2 regions of the Methylovirgula ligni genome follow, and region 1 is predicted to be linked to the other one. Evidence: riboswitches for the same ligand, from Rfam matches in the RefSeq annotation. Region 1 holds a riboswitch; the other holds the start of a gene.
What was found. A riboswitch is a leader RNA that binds a small molecule or an ion and turns the genes downstream of it on or off. The one in region 1 is predicted to bind thiamine pyrophosphate.
Positions count from the first base shown of each region.

Region 2: another riboswitch for thiamine pyrophosphate. It lies ahead of thiC (phosphomethylpyrimidine synthase ThiC); the one in region 1 lies ahead of CWB41_RS09095 (FAD-dependent oxidoreductase).

Region 1 is NZ_CP025086.1:1,893,374-1,901,438, forward strand. Features, by position in the region: gene CWB41_RS09055 (tetratricopeptide repeat protein) at 1-236, shown strand, start outside; gene CWB41_RS09060 (ferritin-like domain-containing protein) at 243-746, opposite strand; gene CWB41_RS09065 (tyrosine recombinase XerC) at 829-1,803, opposite strand; gene CWB41_RS09070 (DUF1476 domain-containing protein) at 1,874-2,200, opposite strand; gene purC (phosphoribosylaminoimidazolesuccinocarboxamide synthase) at 2,602-3,399, shown strand; gene purS (phosphoribosylformylglycinamidine synthase subunit PurS) at 3,507-3,746, shown strand; gene purQ (phosphoribosylformylglycinamidine synthase subunit PurQ) at 3,753-4,439, shown strand; gene CWB41_RS09090 (aminopeptidase) at 4,471-5,727, shown strand; TPP riboswitch at 5,775-5,898, shown strand; gene CWB41_RS09095 (FAD-dependent oxidoreductase) at 5,887-6,912, shown strand; gene thiS (sulfur carrier protein ThiS) at 6,881-7,078, shown strand; gene CWB41_RS09105 (thiazole synthase) at 7,212-8,012, shown strand; gene CWB41_RS09110 (thiamine phosphate synthase) at 8,005-8,065, shown strand, end outside.
Region 2 is NZ_CP025086.1:1,075,667-1,083,731, forward strand. Features, by position in the region: gene CWB41_RS05180 (mechanosensitive ion channel family protein) at 1-392, opposite strand, end outside; gene CWB41_RS05185 (lysine-2,3-aminomutase-like protein) at 484-1,527, opposite strand; gene epmA (EF-P lysine aminoacylase EpmA) at 1,524-2,576, opposite strand; gene efp (elongation factor P) at 2,773-3,342, shown strand; gene CWB41_RS05200 (hypothetical protein) at 3,356-3,601, opposite strand; TPP riboswitch at 3,742-3,843, shown strand; gene thiC (phosphomethylpyrimidine synthase ThiC) at 3,909-5,732, shown strand; gene CWB41_RS05210 (hypothetical protein) at 6,127-6,666, shown strand; gene tal (transaldolase) at 6,856-7,812, shown strand; gene CWB41_RS05220 (class I SAM-dependent methyltransferase) at 7,880-8,065, shown strand, end outside.

The DNA.
Region 1 (8,065 bases):
CGAAGCTCTTCCTGAAGGCGGCGCAGGAACAGAATGTCGTCGCTCAGGATCGCGCGGCGCGGCTGCTGGCGCTCGGCCGCGGCGTGCCGAAGAATATGGTTGAGGCGATGAAGTGGCATTTGCTCGCGAGCGCGGCGGGCGAAAACGACCCCTGGCTCGAGGCCCTTCTCAACCAGCTCACGCCGGCGCAAAGGGTCGAAGTCGATGCCGCTGTGCGCCGCGCGCTGGGTCGCTGATTTCGCCTAGATGGTGTCGAGCTTCGGCACGTCCTCGCCCAGGGCGGTTGCCAAATCGATCTGGTGATCCTGCTCCTGCACCAGAATTTCGCGAATCTGCTCGGCGATGGCGAATTCACCGAGCTGTTCGCATTGGCGCACGCGCTGGCGGTAGTTTCTGATCGTTTCGTTTTCGTTGTCGAGATCGAAGCGCAACATCTCCTTGGCTTTCTCGGACGTGCGTACCGGCTTCGGCGTTACGGTCGGCATTTTGCCGAGATAATCGATGAGCCGCGAGAGCGTCAGGGCGTGATCGAGCTCTTGCTTGGCGTGCAATTCGAGCTGGTCGGCGATGTTCATATATTCCGCGCCCGTCAAAACCTGCGAGTAGACGACATAGGCGATGATCGCCTGATATTCGCGCGCAAGATCCTCGTTCAGGAGTTCCGCCAGGCGATCGCGGGTGATTTGCACCTCGCTCGATTTCGATTGAGACGATCCGGTATCGGCTTTCGCTTTCAAGACGCGCATGGCTCGCTCCTGCTGGCTCGCAACTTTCCCAAAAGACGGTGGGGTAACGTAACCGGGGCGATATTGTTCCGCTTGGATGCAATCAGCGCGCGCGGGGGTGGGCGCCGCGATAGGCTTCCAGCAGCCGCGTCGAATCGATCGCCGTATAGATCTGCGTCGTCGAGAGCGATGCGTGACCGAGCAGTTCCTGGATCGTGCGCAGATCGCCGCCCTTGCCGAGAAGATGCGTGGCGAAGGAGTGGCGCAGCGCGTGTGGTGTTGCCGTTTGCGGCAGGCCGAGCGCGCCGCGCAATTCCGCGACCGCAAGCTGGATCACCCGCGCCGATAGCGGGCCGCCTTTGGCGCCGATGAAAAGCGGCCCGTCCGCCGGCAGCGTGTAAGGGCAGAGTTCAAGATACGTCGCGACCGCCCGTTGCGCGGGCGCGATCACCGGCACGCTGCGGGTCTTGCGGCCCTTGCCGATGACGGTCAGCGTATCAACGCCGTCGAGGGGCGCATCCTGGCGCTTGATCGACAACGCCTCGGAGATACGCAGGCCAGCGCCGTAGAGCAGGCTGAGCACGGCGGCGTCCCGCGCCAGAATCCAATCCGGGCGCGAATCGCCGGCGCGCGATTCGACATCGACGACGGCCCGCGCCGCCCGCGCCGGCAGGGCCTTCGGCAGGCTGCGGGCGACCTTGGGGCTGCGCAGGGCGGAAAAGGCGGCGACATTGCCGAGCCCCTGGCGTTCGAGATGTTTGGCGAAGGAACGCAGGCCCGAAAGCTGGCGCATGAGCGAGCGGCTGCCGGCCCCCGCGCCGCGCCGGCTGGCGAGAAAGCTGCGCAAATCCGCCGGCTTGATGTCGCGCAGCGTCGCGAGCTGCGGCGAGGCCCCGAAATGGGTGCGCAAAAAGTCGAAAAATTGTGTCAGGTCGCGGCGATAGGCGTCTAGCGTATGGGGGGAGACACGCCGTTCACCGGCGAGCTCGGCGAGCCAGTCGCGCGCCGCTTCGACGAGAGGCGCTGCTGCGCCGCCGAAGGCGAGGGCGCAGGAATTGGCTTGGGAGGCACGGGCCATGCAGAATCATATAGGCCCGCGCCGCTAAAGGAAGCGTTGCGCTCCCGCGTCTTGGGAGCTTGGGCGTGGGTCAGTGCGCCCCGCCGGTCACGTCGAGCGTCGCCTTGGCGAGAAGCTCGGTCATCTCGCGCTGGATTTGATGTTCCGAAATGCCAAGGCCCGCCGCGGTGAAGTCGGCGTGCAGCTTGGTGGAAACAGCTTCGTCGCCGTTGCCCCCGATTTGGGCATTGACCAGCCCGCTGGCGTAATCCTCGGCCGCCTGGCCGGATTTGCCCAATTTCGCGGCAGCCCAAAGTCCGAGCAATTTGTTGCGGCGAGCGTAAGCCCTGAATTTCAATTCCTCGTCATGCGCGAGCTTGGCTTCGTAGCCTTTTTCGCGCTCATCGAACGTCGTCATTTGCCGCCTCTTAAAAAATGCGTGCCGCAGAAACGGGCGGAACCTAGCCCGGAATAACGCGGCTGGCCATAGCCCTCTCGGCCACGAGTTGCGCCGGGGGCGCTACTTCATTTCGGCTGCGGGAATAACCATATAGACGGCTGGAGAGAGCCTCTCCGCGTCGGCAATGTGCTTGGGCCGCTGGCCGCAAGATATTGTTTTTTGGTCGGGAATCGGAATTGTAAAGTTCTAGCTTGGGCATCGCGAACGTCCGCTGTCGCGATGCAATATGCTTGTATTAGGCGCCCGAAAAAGCTAGGACCATTTCGGACCCCGCGGCGCCGCACCGCCTGATATGCCTGCCCCTGCCTTGTCGCTCAAAGCCAGGCCGGGACATTCCTGAAAGGAGCCAGGGCCAGCCCATGGACCACCTCAAGCCACGGTTAATCCCCATGAATCGCCGCCGCCGCATTTACGAGGGTAAGGCAAAGGTTCTCTATGAAGGACCCGAACCGGGTACGCTTATTCAACATTTCAAGGACGACGCGACCGCCTTCAATGCGAAGAAGCATGAGGTGATCGACGGCAAGGGCGTGCTCAACAACCGTATCTCCGAATTCGTCTTCCAGAATCTGAACGACATCGGCGTTCCGACGCACTTCATCCGCCGGCTCAACATGCGCGAGCAGTTGATCCGCGAGGTCGAGATCGTGCCGCTCGAGGTCGTCGTGCGCAATGTCGCGGCGGGATCGCTCTCGACCCGTCTCGGCCTCGAGGAAGGCACGCAACTGCCGCGCTCGATCATCGAGTTCTATTACAAAAACGACGAACTCAACGATCCGATGGTTTCGGAAGAGCACATCACCGCTTTCGGCTGGGCGACGCCGCAAGAGATCGACGACATCATGGCGCTCGCCATTCGTGTCAACGATTTCCTCAGCGGGCTTTTCCTCGGCGTCGGCATCCGCCTCGTCGATTTCAAGATGGAATGCGGACGGCTGTGGGAAGGCGACACGATGCGCATCGTCGTCGCCGACGAAATCTCTCCTGATTCGTGCCGGCTGTGGGACATCAAGTCGAACGACAAGCTCGACAAGGACAGGTTCCGCCGCGATATGGGCGGGCTCGTCGAAGCTTATACGGAAGTGGCGCGCCGCCTCGGCATCCTGCAGGATAACGAGCAGCCGCGTGCAAGTGGGCCGAAGCTCGTCCAATCGTAAAGGCCGCGCCCGGCTAAAGAATTGACCCCGTCGCGCTCGCGGCGGGGTTTTGTTTTGTCTGGCCCTGCCGATATAATGCGACGAGAATCCGGGAAGGGGATCGAGACTTGAAAGCCAATATCATCGTCACTTTGAAAAACGGCCTGCTCGACCCGCAAGGCAAGGCGATCGAAGGCGCGCTGAAGTCGCTCGACATTCCCGGCGTCGAAAGCGTTCGTCAGGGTAAGATTTTCGAGGTCGAACTCGCCGAACAGGATAAAGCCAAGGCGCAGGCGCTGCTGAAGGCGGCGTGTGAAAAGCTGCTCGCCAATACGATCGTCGAAAATTATCGCATCGAGCTTGCCTGAGGCCGCATGCGCACAGCGATCATTCTTTTTCCGGGCTCCAATCGTGAAGGCGACGTGCATCGCGCGCTTGCCAGCGTGACCGGCCACACACCGGCGATCGTCTGGCACGGCGAGCCCGAATTGCCGGCAAGCACCGATCTTGTCGTTTTGCCCGGCGGCTTCTCCTACGGCGATTATCTGCGCTGCGGCGCCATCGCGGCGCGTTCGCCGGTGATGGATGCGGTGCGCGCACATGCTGGGCGCGGCGGCCGCGTGCTTGGCATCTGCAACGGATTCCAGATCGCTTGCGAGGCGGGGCTTCTGCCCGGCGTTCTGATGCGCAACAAGAACCTGCGCTTTGCCTGCCATATGCAGCATTTACGGGTGGAACGCGCCGACACGGCCTACACCTCGCACTATCAGAAACATCAGGTGATCAAGGTCGCGATCGCGCACGGCGAGGGCAATTATACGGCCGATGACGAAACGCTGGCGCGGCTTGAAGGCGAAGGCCGCGTCGCGTTCCGCTATAGCGATGCGAACGGGCATGTCGGGGGCGCCGCCAATCCCAACGGCTCGGCCAACGATATCGCCGGAATCTATTCCGGGAATCTCAAGGTTCTCGGACTGATGCCGCACCCTGAGAATCTGATCGATCCGCTCGTCGGCGGCACCGACGGGCGGGCGCTTTTCGAAAGCCTTCTTGCGGCTTGAACGCCGAGCTTTTCTCCAACCCTGGATGCCGATGACCACGCATGAGCGCAAAATCGCCGCCGCCATCGATCCGGCCAAGCTCGACAAATTGGCCGAGGTTGCGGTCAAAGTCGGGCTCAATCTCCAGCCGGGCCAGGATATTTTCCTCACCGCGCCGGTCGCGGCGCTGCCTCTGGTGCGGCGGATCGCCGAACATGCCTACAAGGCCGGCGCCGGCCTCGTGACGCCGATCCTCTCCGATGAGGAACTCACGCTGGCACGCTTCCGCTTCGGCAGCGATGCGAGCTTCGATCGTGCGCCGGGGTGGCTCTATGAAGGCGTCGCTCAGGCTTTCGCCGCGAACACGGCGCGCCTTGCCATCGTCGGCGACAATCCGATGCTGCTCTCGGGCGAGGATTCGGCCAAGGTCGCGCGCGCCAACCGCGCCAATTCCATCGCCTACAAGCCGGCGCTGGAGAAGATCGCGGGCTTCGACATCAATTGGAACATCATCGCTTATCCAGGCGCCGCCTGGGCGCATCAGGTCTTTCCGCATGACGAGCCGGACGTTGCCGTAGCGAAACTCGGTGACGCGATTTTTGCCGCCTCGCGCGTCGATACCGCCGATCCGATCGCGGCCTGGACCGCGCATAACGCGGCGTTGCGCAGCCGCACCCAATGGCTCAACGGCCATCGCTTTTCCGCCTTGCATTATACCGGGCCGGGCACCGATCTCACCATCGGCCTCGCGGACGAGCACGAATGGGAAGGTGGCGCCTCGACCGCCAAGAATGGCGTCACCTGCAACGCCAATATTCCGACCGAGGAAGTTTTCACCACGCCGCACGCGCACCGCGTCGAGGGCCGCGTGGTCAGCACCAAGCCGCTGTCCTATCAGGGCACGCTGATCGATCGCATCGCCGTGCGCTTCGAGGCGGGGCGCATTGTCGAGGCGACGGCGGCGCATGGCCAGGATGTGCTGCGCAAGGTGCTGGAGACGGACGAGGGCGCGCGCCGCCTCGGTGAAGTTGCGCTGGTGCCGCATTCCTCGCCGATCTCGGCGAGCGGGCTGCTTTTCTTCAATACGTTGTTCGACGAGAACGCTGCCAGCCATATCGCGCTCGGCCAGTGCTATGCGAAATGTTTCGTCAATGGCGACAAGCTGACGCCCGAAGAGGTCGCGGCGCGCGGCGGCAACAAGAGCCTGATCCATATCGACTGGATGATCGGCTCGGACAAGATCGATATTGACGGCATCAAGGCCGACGGCACGCGCGTGCCGGTTTTCCGCAAGGGCGAATGGGCGTAGGCGCTGGCGTGCCGTGTTGACGCGCGCGCCTGCGAGGCTTATTTAACTTCCGTACCTAGGGGATCCCCGTCAGGGGGCTGAGAGGCTGGCAGCGCTTCGGATGAAGCGGCCCGGCGACCCTTCGAACCTGATCCAGTTTGTACTGGCGTAGGGATGGTCATGAACGCGCTTCCGCAAAAAATACGTATCCTTGGTGCCGGTGTCGTCGGGCTGACGGCGGCCTATGAATTTGCCACGGCTGGCCAGGCGGTCGAGATCGTCGACCGCAAGTCCGGGCCGGGACTCGGTTGCTCCTATTTCGCCGGCGGCATGCTCGCGCCCTGGTGCGAGAGCGAGAGCGCGCCGCCGCTGGTTTTCGAATGGGGACTTGAGGGTCTGGCCTTCTGGACCGAGACGCTCAAGCTCGCGAAGGCCAATGGCAGCCTGCTCGTTGCGCCGGCCCGGGACAGGGCCGATCTTCTGCGCTTCTCGCGCCGTACATCCGGCTTCGAATGGCTCGATGTCGAGGCGATCGCCGCGCGCGAGCCGCACCTCGCCGGTCGTTTCGATCGCGCGCTCTTTTATCCCGCCGAGGCGCATCTCGATCCGCGCGCGGCAATGGCGGCGCTGACGGCGCGGCTACGCGAATTTCCGAATGTCGCCTTCCGCTTCAACACCTCGGCCGAGGACGTGAAAAGCCCAGCCGACTGGACGATCGATTGCCGCGGCTTTGCCGCGCGTGACGCATTGCCGGATCTGCGCGGTGTCAAAGGCGAAATGCTCGTCGTCAAAACCGACGAGATTTCCTTCCAGCGGCCGGTGCAATTGCTGCATCCGCGTCATCCCGTTTATGTCGTGCCGCGCGGCGATGGCCGCTTCATGGTCGGCGCGACGGCGGTCGAGAATGAGGAGAGTCCGCGTATCACGGCGCGCTCGATGCTTGAGCTTTTGAGCGCCGTCTACGCGTTGCACCCGGCCTTTGGCGAGGCCGAGATCATCGAGACCGGTGCCGATCTGCGCCCGACATTTCCCGACAATCTGCCGCGCATCCGGCGCGAGGGGCGCACGATCTTTATCAACGGGCTTTATCGACACGGCTATCTTCTCGCGCCGCCGCTGGCGCGCCGTGCCGTTGCGGTGGCGCTCAAGGGCGAAATATTTCCGGAGGTGATGGATGCAAATCCGCGTCAACGGCAAAGCGCATGAAGTTTCGGCGACGACGCTCGCCGCGCTGCTTGCCGAACTCGATTATCAGGACAAACTGGTTGCGACCGCGGTGAACCAGAGTTTCGTCCGCGCCGTTGACCGGCCGACGACAAAGCTCAACCCCGACGACGCGGTCGAGATTCTCGTGCCGCGGCAGGGAGGGTGAACCAATGCGCCAAGGCTTCCGTCGTCATTGCGAGGAGCGACGGCGACGAAGCAATCCAGGAAACTGGAAGGCGATATATTTCTGGATTTCTTCGCGTTGCTCGCAATGACGGCTACTGACAGAGACTGAACGAATGCAGGACACGCCTTTTGAAGTTTACGGCACGGTGCTCGCCTCGCGGCTGCTGATCGGCACGGCGCAATATTCCTCGCCCGCCGTTCTCGCCGAGGCGGTCAAGGCGTCGGGCGCCGACGTCGTTACCGTCTCGCTGCGGCGCGAGGCGGGCAAGAGCCGCGCCGGCGAAAGTTTCTGGAACCTGGTGCGCGATCTTGGCGTCAAGGTGTTGCCGAATACGGCGGGCTGCCGCAGCGTCGCGGAAGCCGTCACAACGGCCGAGATGGCGCGCGAGGTTTTTGCGACCGATTGGATCAAGCTTGAAGTCATCGGCGACGACGATTTGTTGCAGCCGGATGTGTTCGGCCTCGTCGAGGCGGCGGCGGTTCTTTCGCGCGCGGGCTTCAAGGTGTTTCCCTACACGACCGAGGATTTGCTGGTCGCTGAGAAACTAGTCGGCGCCGGCTGCGAAGTGCTGATGCCTTGGGGCGCGCCGATCGGCTCGGGACGCGGCCTCAACAATGTCTTTGGCCTGCAGGCTCTGCGTAAACATTTCCCCTCCGTGCCGCTGATCGTCGATGCCGGTATCGGCACGCCGGCGCATGCGGCGGCGGCGATGGAGCTTGGCTATGATGCGGTGCTGCTCAATACGGCGATTGCCAAGGCCGGCGATCCGGTGATGATGGCGCGCGCCTTCGCCCACGCTATCGAGGCGGGGCGGCTTGGCTATTGCGCCGATCCGATCCCGCCGCGCGAGATGGCGGAGCCGTCGACGCCGCAGATCGGCCGCGCCTTTTCGGACTTGTCGAAACGTGCTTGACCCGTTTTACCCGATTGTCGATAGCGCCGCCTGGCTGGCGCGGCTGCTGCCCT
Region 2 (8,065 bases), 820 kb from region 1:
CGTTTGATCAGCGCATCGAGGTCGTCGAAGGCTTTTTGCCGGGTGACCCGCTCGGCAGCGACGTCCGGCGCTTCCGGCGCCGCCTTCGGCGCGGGGGGCGCCCCGAGCTGATCGAGCTGCGCCTTCTGCGCCGCGAGCCGCGGCGTCAGATGGTCGAGCACCCGTTGCAGCGAAAGGGCGAGGGGTTGGGTCTCGTCTTGCAGCTTTTGCAAGGTGTCCTTGGACAGGCCCGGCTGCTGCAGCGTCGTGTCGAGGTCCTGCAGGCTTTTGGCGGCGGTGTCGAGCTGGGCGGAATCGAGATCGTTGAATGTATCGGCTTGTGCCGCCAGGCTCGCGCCAAGCCACAGTGCGAACACGACAAGGATGTGCCGGGAGAGGCGCGGAAGGGTCAAAGGCACAGGCTCCGATCGAGGACCGCGCGCGGCGAGAGGGGCTGGCCGCCGGTCGGCCCTGTTCGCCGGGAAAGACGGCGGCTTCATGGCCTCAAACCTCTGGCGGGTAGAGATGTGTCACCCCGCGAAAATCGCGCAGCCTGTAGCGTCCGTCCGCCGCCGCCACGGCACCCTCGAGCGGCACCTTGCCGAAGCCACCGGGGATGTCGAGCATATAGTGCGGTTGGCAGAGGCCGGAAAGCTTGCCGCGCAGCGCGCTGACAAGCTTCTGTCCCTCTGCGATCGAGAGGCGGAAATGCGATGTGCCGCGGGCGAGATCGGGATGATGCAGATAATAGGGCTTCACCCGCATGGCGACGAAGCCGCGCATCAGCGCCGCCAGCGTTTCGACATCGTCGTTCACGCCGCGCAGCAGAACGCTCTGGCTCAGCATCGGAATACCGGCATCGATCAGGCGGGCACACGCGGCCTGCGCCTCGACCGTTAATTCCCGCGCGTGATTGGCGTGGAGCGCGACATAGACGGCCTTGCCCGAGTTGCCCAGCAACGTCGCGAGCTCTTGCGTCACCAGCGCGGGCGAGACCACCGGCACACGCGTATGGATGCGCAGGATTTTGACGTGCGCGATCTGGCGTAGCCGGTCGAAAATCTCTTCGAGACGCCGCAGTGACAGGATGAGCGGATCGCCGCCGGTCAGGATCACCTCGAAGATTTCTTCATGCGCAGCAATGTAGCTGAAAGCCGCATCGAGCGCGGTGGGCGAAAGATGCGTCGCGCCGCCGGGGCCAACGCTCTCGCGGCGAAAGCAGAAGCGGCAATAGACCGGGCAGGCGTGCAGAAGCTTGAGCAATACGCGGTCGGGATAACGATGCACGATGCCCTCGACCGGGCTCAGCGCCGCATCGCCGATCGGATCGGCCAATTCTTCCGGTGCGGTGATGAGTTCGGCTGCGTCGGGGATGAATTGCAGGGCGATCGGATCGGCGGGATCGGCGCGGTTGATCAACGCCGCGACAGTGTCGTTGACGGCGATGGCATAGCGCGCGCCGACCTTCTCCAGCGCGGGCGCCGCCTCGGGCGCGACCAGACCGGCGGCGGTCAATTCGTCGATGCGCGTCAAGGTGGGCTTTGTCACCGTGGCGTTCCCGTTTCCGCGACCGGCGCCCACAAAACATCTTCGATACGCTTGCTGCCGGTCGCGAGCATGACGAGCCGGTCGAAGCCAAGCGCGATGCCGCTCGACGGCGGCATGGCGGCGAGTGCAGCAAGGAAATCCTCGTCGATCGGATAGGCGTCGCCATAGATGCGCCGGCGCTCGTCCATGGCCGCGGCAAAGCGGCGGCGCTGTTCGGCGGCGTCGGTCAATTCGCCGAATCCGTTCGCGAGTTCGACGCCGCAGACATAAAGCTCGAATCGTTCGGCGAAACGCCGGTCGTCCTTCAGCCGGGCGAGCGCCGCCTCCGGCGCCGGATAATCGACGAGCAGCGTCGCGCGGCCGTGGCCGAGCCGGGGCTCGATCTTGGCAGAGAGGATCTTGCTGAAGAGATCGGACCAGGTGTCATCATCCGCGACGCGCAGACCGAGCGTGGCGGTGTGGCGCGCGAGCGCGTCACGGTCGCACCCTTGCGCATTGTAGGTTTCGAGAAGATCGAACCCGCCATAAAGCCGGAAAGCTTCGGCCACGCTCAGAATCTCCGGCGTCGCAAAAGCGTCCGCGACCGCCTCGCGGAAACGGAAAGTGCGAGTTCCCGCTGCCTCGGCCGCCGTGGCGAGCAGCGCCGCGCAATCGGCATAGAGCGCCTCATAAGGCGCCTTGGCCCGATACCATTCCAGCATGGTGAATTCGGGATGATGCAGCGGGCCGCGCTCGCGGTTGCGGAAGACGTGGCCGAGGCTGAAAATCTTCTCTTCCCCGGCCGCGAGCAGCTTTTTCAGCGCGAATTCGGGCGAGGAATGGAGGTAAAGCCGCGATTTTTCGCCGGCGGGGCCGATCAGTTCGGTCGCGAAAGCGGAAATATGCGTCTCGTTGCCCGGCGAGACTTGCAGGATCGGCGTATCGGCCTCGATGAAGCCGTCCGCGTCGAACCAGGCTCGTACCGCCTTGGTCAGGGCGGCCCGCGCCCGGAGAGCGGGGCGATGCCCGGTCCCGGAATCGGCCGCTGGCCAGAAAGAAGGCTTGCTCATTTCCGCATTTCGCTTGAAAACCCTTCGCCAAGCCGGGTAGCCAAGGCGCGGGCGCTTATAGCGCAGCCGTGCGCCGCGTGGCAGCCCGCCCGGATTAGCTTTGTCTGGCTAGTCAAATCATTGAAATTCAATGCGGTTTGGTTCAGGCGGCGGCTCGGATCAAGGCGCCGCGCCATTCAGGAATGAAGGAAACCTCGTGAAAGTCATCGCCAGCTCCATCCGCAAGGGCAATATCATCGAGCGAGAGGACGGCCAGCTTTATGTCGTGCTGACCGCCGAAAGCTTCCATCCCGGCAAGGGCACGCCGACGACGCAGATCGATATGCGCCGCCTTTCCGATGGCGTGAAGACCACCGATCGTTACAAGACAACGGAACAGGTCGAGCGCGCCTTTGTCGAGGACCACGACTACAATTACCTGTTCCAGGACGGCGAGCATTATACGTTCATGAACGCCGACACCTATGATCAGGTGAGCGTGTCGGCCGATGTGATCGGCGAACAGGCCGCCTATCTGCAGGAAGGCATGACCTGCATCCTCTCGATGTTCAACGGGATTCCCGTCGCGATCCAGTTTCCGCCGCGCGTGACGCTGGAGATTGTCGAGACCGAGCCGGCGATGAAAGGCCAGACGGCCTCCTCCTCCTATAAGCCGGCGAAGCTCTCGAACGGCCTGCGCACCATGGTGCCGCCGCATATCCAGCCGGGCACGCGCGTCGTCATCCAGACGGAAGATGGCTCCTACGTCGAGCGCGCCAAGGACTGAGCGGCCGCAAGGGTCACGGAAGGCGCTCGCGCCGGGCATCGATCTGCGCGTCGATCCGCGCAAGGAGTTCGTCCAGGCCCGACAGTTTCTCGGTGGGATGTGGCACCAGAACCGTCCGCAGCTCCGCGCCGATGTGGGCGGCCATATCCTTGCCGCGCGGCAATTCGGAGCGGTGCCGCTCGAGACGCAGGCTTGGCCTTGTCTCGCGCTGGCGCCCCGGCTCCCAGCCCTTGTTCCAATCCCACACTTTCGGCCTCATAGCGTGATCGAAGCAGGCGGCACCGCCTGCTTTTTCAGTTCGAAAACGTGGGGTTGAGGAATCCGTTCCGGTCCGGAAGCGAATTGCTTCGCAATAGGCTTTACGGACTATTGCTGAATCTCGCGTCCGCACTTATCATTCCGCAAGCCTTGGGGTGCTGCCGAAAGCTCGGCGGCTGAGATTAGACCCTTCGAACCTGAATCTGGGTAATGCCAGCGCAGGGACAGGCAATACGAAAAGCGCCGCGGGAGTCCGTCTGCGCCCCGTATTCGCTCCTGCGCCGGTCCAAATGCAACGGAGCCGGCCAATGAACATCCGCCAAAAACCCGAAACTCTCATTCCGCAGAGCGTCACCTGCGGCCCGCTCGCCGGTTCGCGGAAGATTTATGCGGAACCCCGCGCGAATATCCGCGTGCCGTTTCGCGAAATCGTGCTTGAACCTTCTGCCAACGAGCCGCCGGTGCGGGTCTACGATGCCTCGGGCCCTTATACGGAGGACGCGCCGCAGATCGACCTCTCGCAGGGCCTGCCGCGCCTGCGCGCCGCCTGGTACGGAACCCGCGATTTCGAGAGCTATCACGGCCGCGCCGTGAAGCCGGAAGACAACGGCAATGTCGGCGAGGACAGGCTCGTCCCACCCTGCCCGGCCAATGTCGCGCCGCTGCGTGGCAAGTCCGGCAAGCCGGTGACGCAATATGAATTCGCCCGCGCCGGAATCATCACCGAAGAGATGATCTATGTTGCGGCGCGCGAAAATCTCGGCCGCGAGAAAATGCTGGCCGATGCGGAAGCAAAGCTCGCCGATGGCGAAAGCTTCGGCGCCGACATTCCCGCGTTTGTCACACCGGAATTCGTCCGCGCCGAAATCGCCCGCGGGCGCGCCATCATCCCCGCCAACATCAATCATCCGGAACTGGAGCCGATGATCATCGGCCGCAACTTCCTGGTGAAGATCAACGCCAACATCGGCAATTCGGCGGTCACATCTTCGGTGGCGGAAGAAGTCGACAAGATGGTCTGGTCGATCCGCTGGGGCGCGGACACGGTCATGGACCTTTCGACCGGCCGCAACATCCACAACATCCGCGACTGGATCATCCGCAACGCGCCGGTGCCGATCGGCACCGTGCCGATCTATCAGGCGCTGGAAAAGGTCGATGGCGATCCCATCAAGCTCACCTGGGAGATGTTCCGCGACACGTTGATCGAGCAGGCCGAGCAGGGCGTCGATTATTTCACGATCCACGCCGGTGTGCGGCTCGCCTATGTGCCGCTCACTGCGCGCCGCACGACGGGGATCGTCTCACGCGGCGGCTCGATCATGGCGCGCTGGTGTCTGTCGCATCATCGGGAGAGCTTCCTCTACGAACATTTCGACGAGATTTGCGACATCATGCGTGCCTATGATGTCTCGTTCTCGCTCGGCGACGGCCTGCGTCCCGGCTCGATCGCCGACGCCAACGACCGCGCGCAATTCGCCGAACTGGAGACGCTTGGCGAATTGACCAAGATCGCCTGGGACAAGGGCTGTCAGGTGATGATCGAAGGCCCCGGCCATGTGCCGATGCACAAGATCAAGGTGAACATGGAAAAGCAGCTCGAAGAATGCGGCGAGGCGCCGTTCTATACGCTCGGGCCGCTGACGACGGATATCGCGCCGGGCTATGATCACATCACCTCCGGCATTGGCGCGGCGATGATCGGCTGGTTCGGCTGCGCCATGCTTTGCTACGTCACGCCGAAGGAGCATCTCGGCCTGCCCGACCGCGATGATGTGAAGACCGGCGTCATCACCTATCGTATCGCCGCGCATGCCGCCGATCTCGCCAAGGGCCATCCGGCGGCGCAGGTGCGCGACGACGCGCTCTCCCGCGCGCGGTTCGATTTCCGCTGGCAGGATCAGTTCAATCTGTCGCTCGATCCGGAGACCGCCCGCGCCTTCCACGACGAGACTCTGCCGAAGGAGGCGCACAAGGTCGCGCATTTCTGCTCGATGTGCGGGCCGCAATTCTGCTCGATGAAGATCAGCCAGGACTTGCGCGACGAAGCCGCCGCCATCGACGCGCGCGAAAAGGGGATGGCAGACAAGAGCGCGGAGTTCTTGGAAAAGGGCGGGAAGCTTTACGTTTAACGCGCCAACTATGCCGTGCGTCATGGCCGGACTTGATCCGGCCATCCACGCATTTTGATTTTGCAGTGATCAAGCCCCGCCAATTCCGGCAAACGCTCACGACGATCGACTCCACCAAGCAATGCAGTAATAGCGATTGGATTGCTTCGTCATCTGATCCTTCGCAATGACGGATTTTTGCGCGGCACATCACTTGCGTGGATGCGGGTGTTCCGCTTGCGTTTGTTGTGAAGGCGACATTCGTCGCAATGGCGCGAAGGGGACGTTTCACCGGCGGTGCCAGAACGAGGCCCCGGTTCCTCCTGTCGATCTCGCCCGATTGCGCGCTCGATTTTCCAAGGCGGCGCGCGGACGCAATCGCTTCATGGCGACTTCCCGACATTGAGGATTCAATATGACAGCCATTGCCGACACGCCTTATGCCAAACTGGAGGCCGAAGGCCGGCTTCTGAAGCCCAGCCTGAAGGCGGATACGCATGTCGCGGGCAGGTTCGGTTTCCGCGGCGATATTTCCTATGACGATCCGGAAACCGTGCTGAAAGAGGTTTTCAGCGTTTCCGAAAGCGGCAAGCCGGCGATCGGCTTTCTGGCCGGGACCATCAAGGAATATGCGACATTGCCGAAACTCGTCGAAACCCTCGGCGACGTGCTCGACGCCGAAGGTAAATATATCATCTACGTCGCCGATATCCCGCTTGGCTGCCGCTGGTATGTGCCGCTCGGCGCCGCGAAAATCTTCGTCGTCGCGATCGACGAAACCAGCGTCTACAATGAACTGCTCGACGTTTTCTATGTCGATAAGACCAAGCTCAAGAAATATGACACCTCCGCCAAGCTCGACGCCTTGGCCGATGTCGGCCTGAAATACGGGTCGCTTTCCGATTACGAGGCGATCTCCTACGAGGAAGGCCTGAAGCGACAGGCGGCAGCCTGAGGGCCGCGCCCGCGCGGCGGGGGGCTTGCGGTAAGAGCGCGGTTTTGACATCCGTCATGGGCGGGCCTATTTGCCGCGCTATGTGAGGGTGTCATTGCGAACGAAGTGAAGCAATCCAGCCGCAGGTCATGGGTTGCTTCGTCGCTTCGCTCCTCGCAATGACGGCTCTTACCGATCCGGGACCATGCCATGCCCTCGAAACTCGACCAGTTGAAGCAATGGACGATCGTTACCGCCGACTCCGGCGATATCGGTGCCATCGCGCAGTACAAGCCGCAGGATTGCACCACCAATCCGTCGCTCATTCTCAAGGCAGCGGCGATGGAAGCGCATCAGGAGTTGGTGGAGGAGGCGATCCTCTGGGGCTTGAACCATAGCGCCGCGACGAGCCGTATCGCCCAGCGTCTTTCGGTCAATTTCGGCGCCGAGCTGACGAAGCTCGTGCCCGGTCGTGTCTCGACCGAGGTCGATGCCGATCTGTCCTTCGATGTCGAAGGTACGGTCGCGCAGGCGCGCGAGATCATCGCCGATTATCATCAGCGCGGCGTCGGGCGTGAACGCGTGCTGATCAAGGTGGCCGCGACCTGGGAGGGCATCCAGGCTGCCGCGATGCTTCAGAAGGAAGCCATCGACGTCAATCTGACGCTGATCTTCTCGCTGGCGCAGGCGGCGGCGGCCTTCGAGGCTGGTGCTTATCTCATCTCGCCGTTCGTCGGCCGCATCCTCGACTGGCATGTGAAGAACGAGGGCAAGAGCTATACGGCCGAGACCGATCCCGGCGTCGTCTCGGTACGCGAGATTTACGCCTATGCGAAAGCCTATGAGGCGAAGACGATCGTCATGGGCGCCTCGTTCCGCAATCAGGGCGAGATCGAAGCGCTCGCCGGCTGCGACAGCCTGACGATCGCGCCGGCGCTGCTCGACGCGCTGGCGAAGGATGAGGGCGCCTTGCCGCGCGCGCTGGAGCCGGAGAGCGCCAAGGCCAATCCCCCGGCGCAAATGTTCCTCGACGAGAAGAGCTTCCGCTACATGCTGAACGAAGATGCGATGGCGACGGAAAAGCTCGCCGAGGGCATCCGCGTCTTTTCGCGCGATCTGCAGGCTTTGCGCGAGCTTGTCTCGAAACGGCTGGCGCTGGCGGCTTGATCAAATATCGTTGGCCGGTCAAGGCCGGGCTCGTCCCGGCCATCCCGCGGTTGGGGTGCGTGGCGCGATGAAGAAGAGCGACATTATCAATCTTCTCGGCGCGAAATATGGATTCGTATCGCATTTGGAAATATCGACGCCCAATACGGGTTTCCAATATGCGCTTATCGATCGAACCCAATATGCCCGCTGCGAGAGAGCGGTTTATGGCATCGTCGATGAGGACGCGCTTCTCGATCAGGACATCACCTAT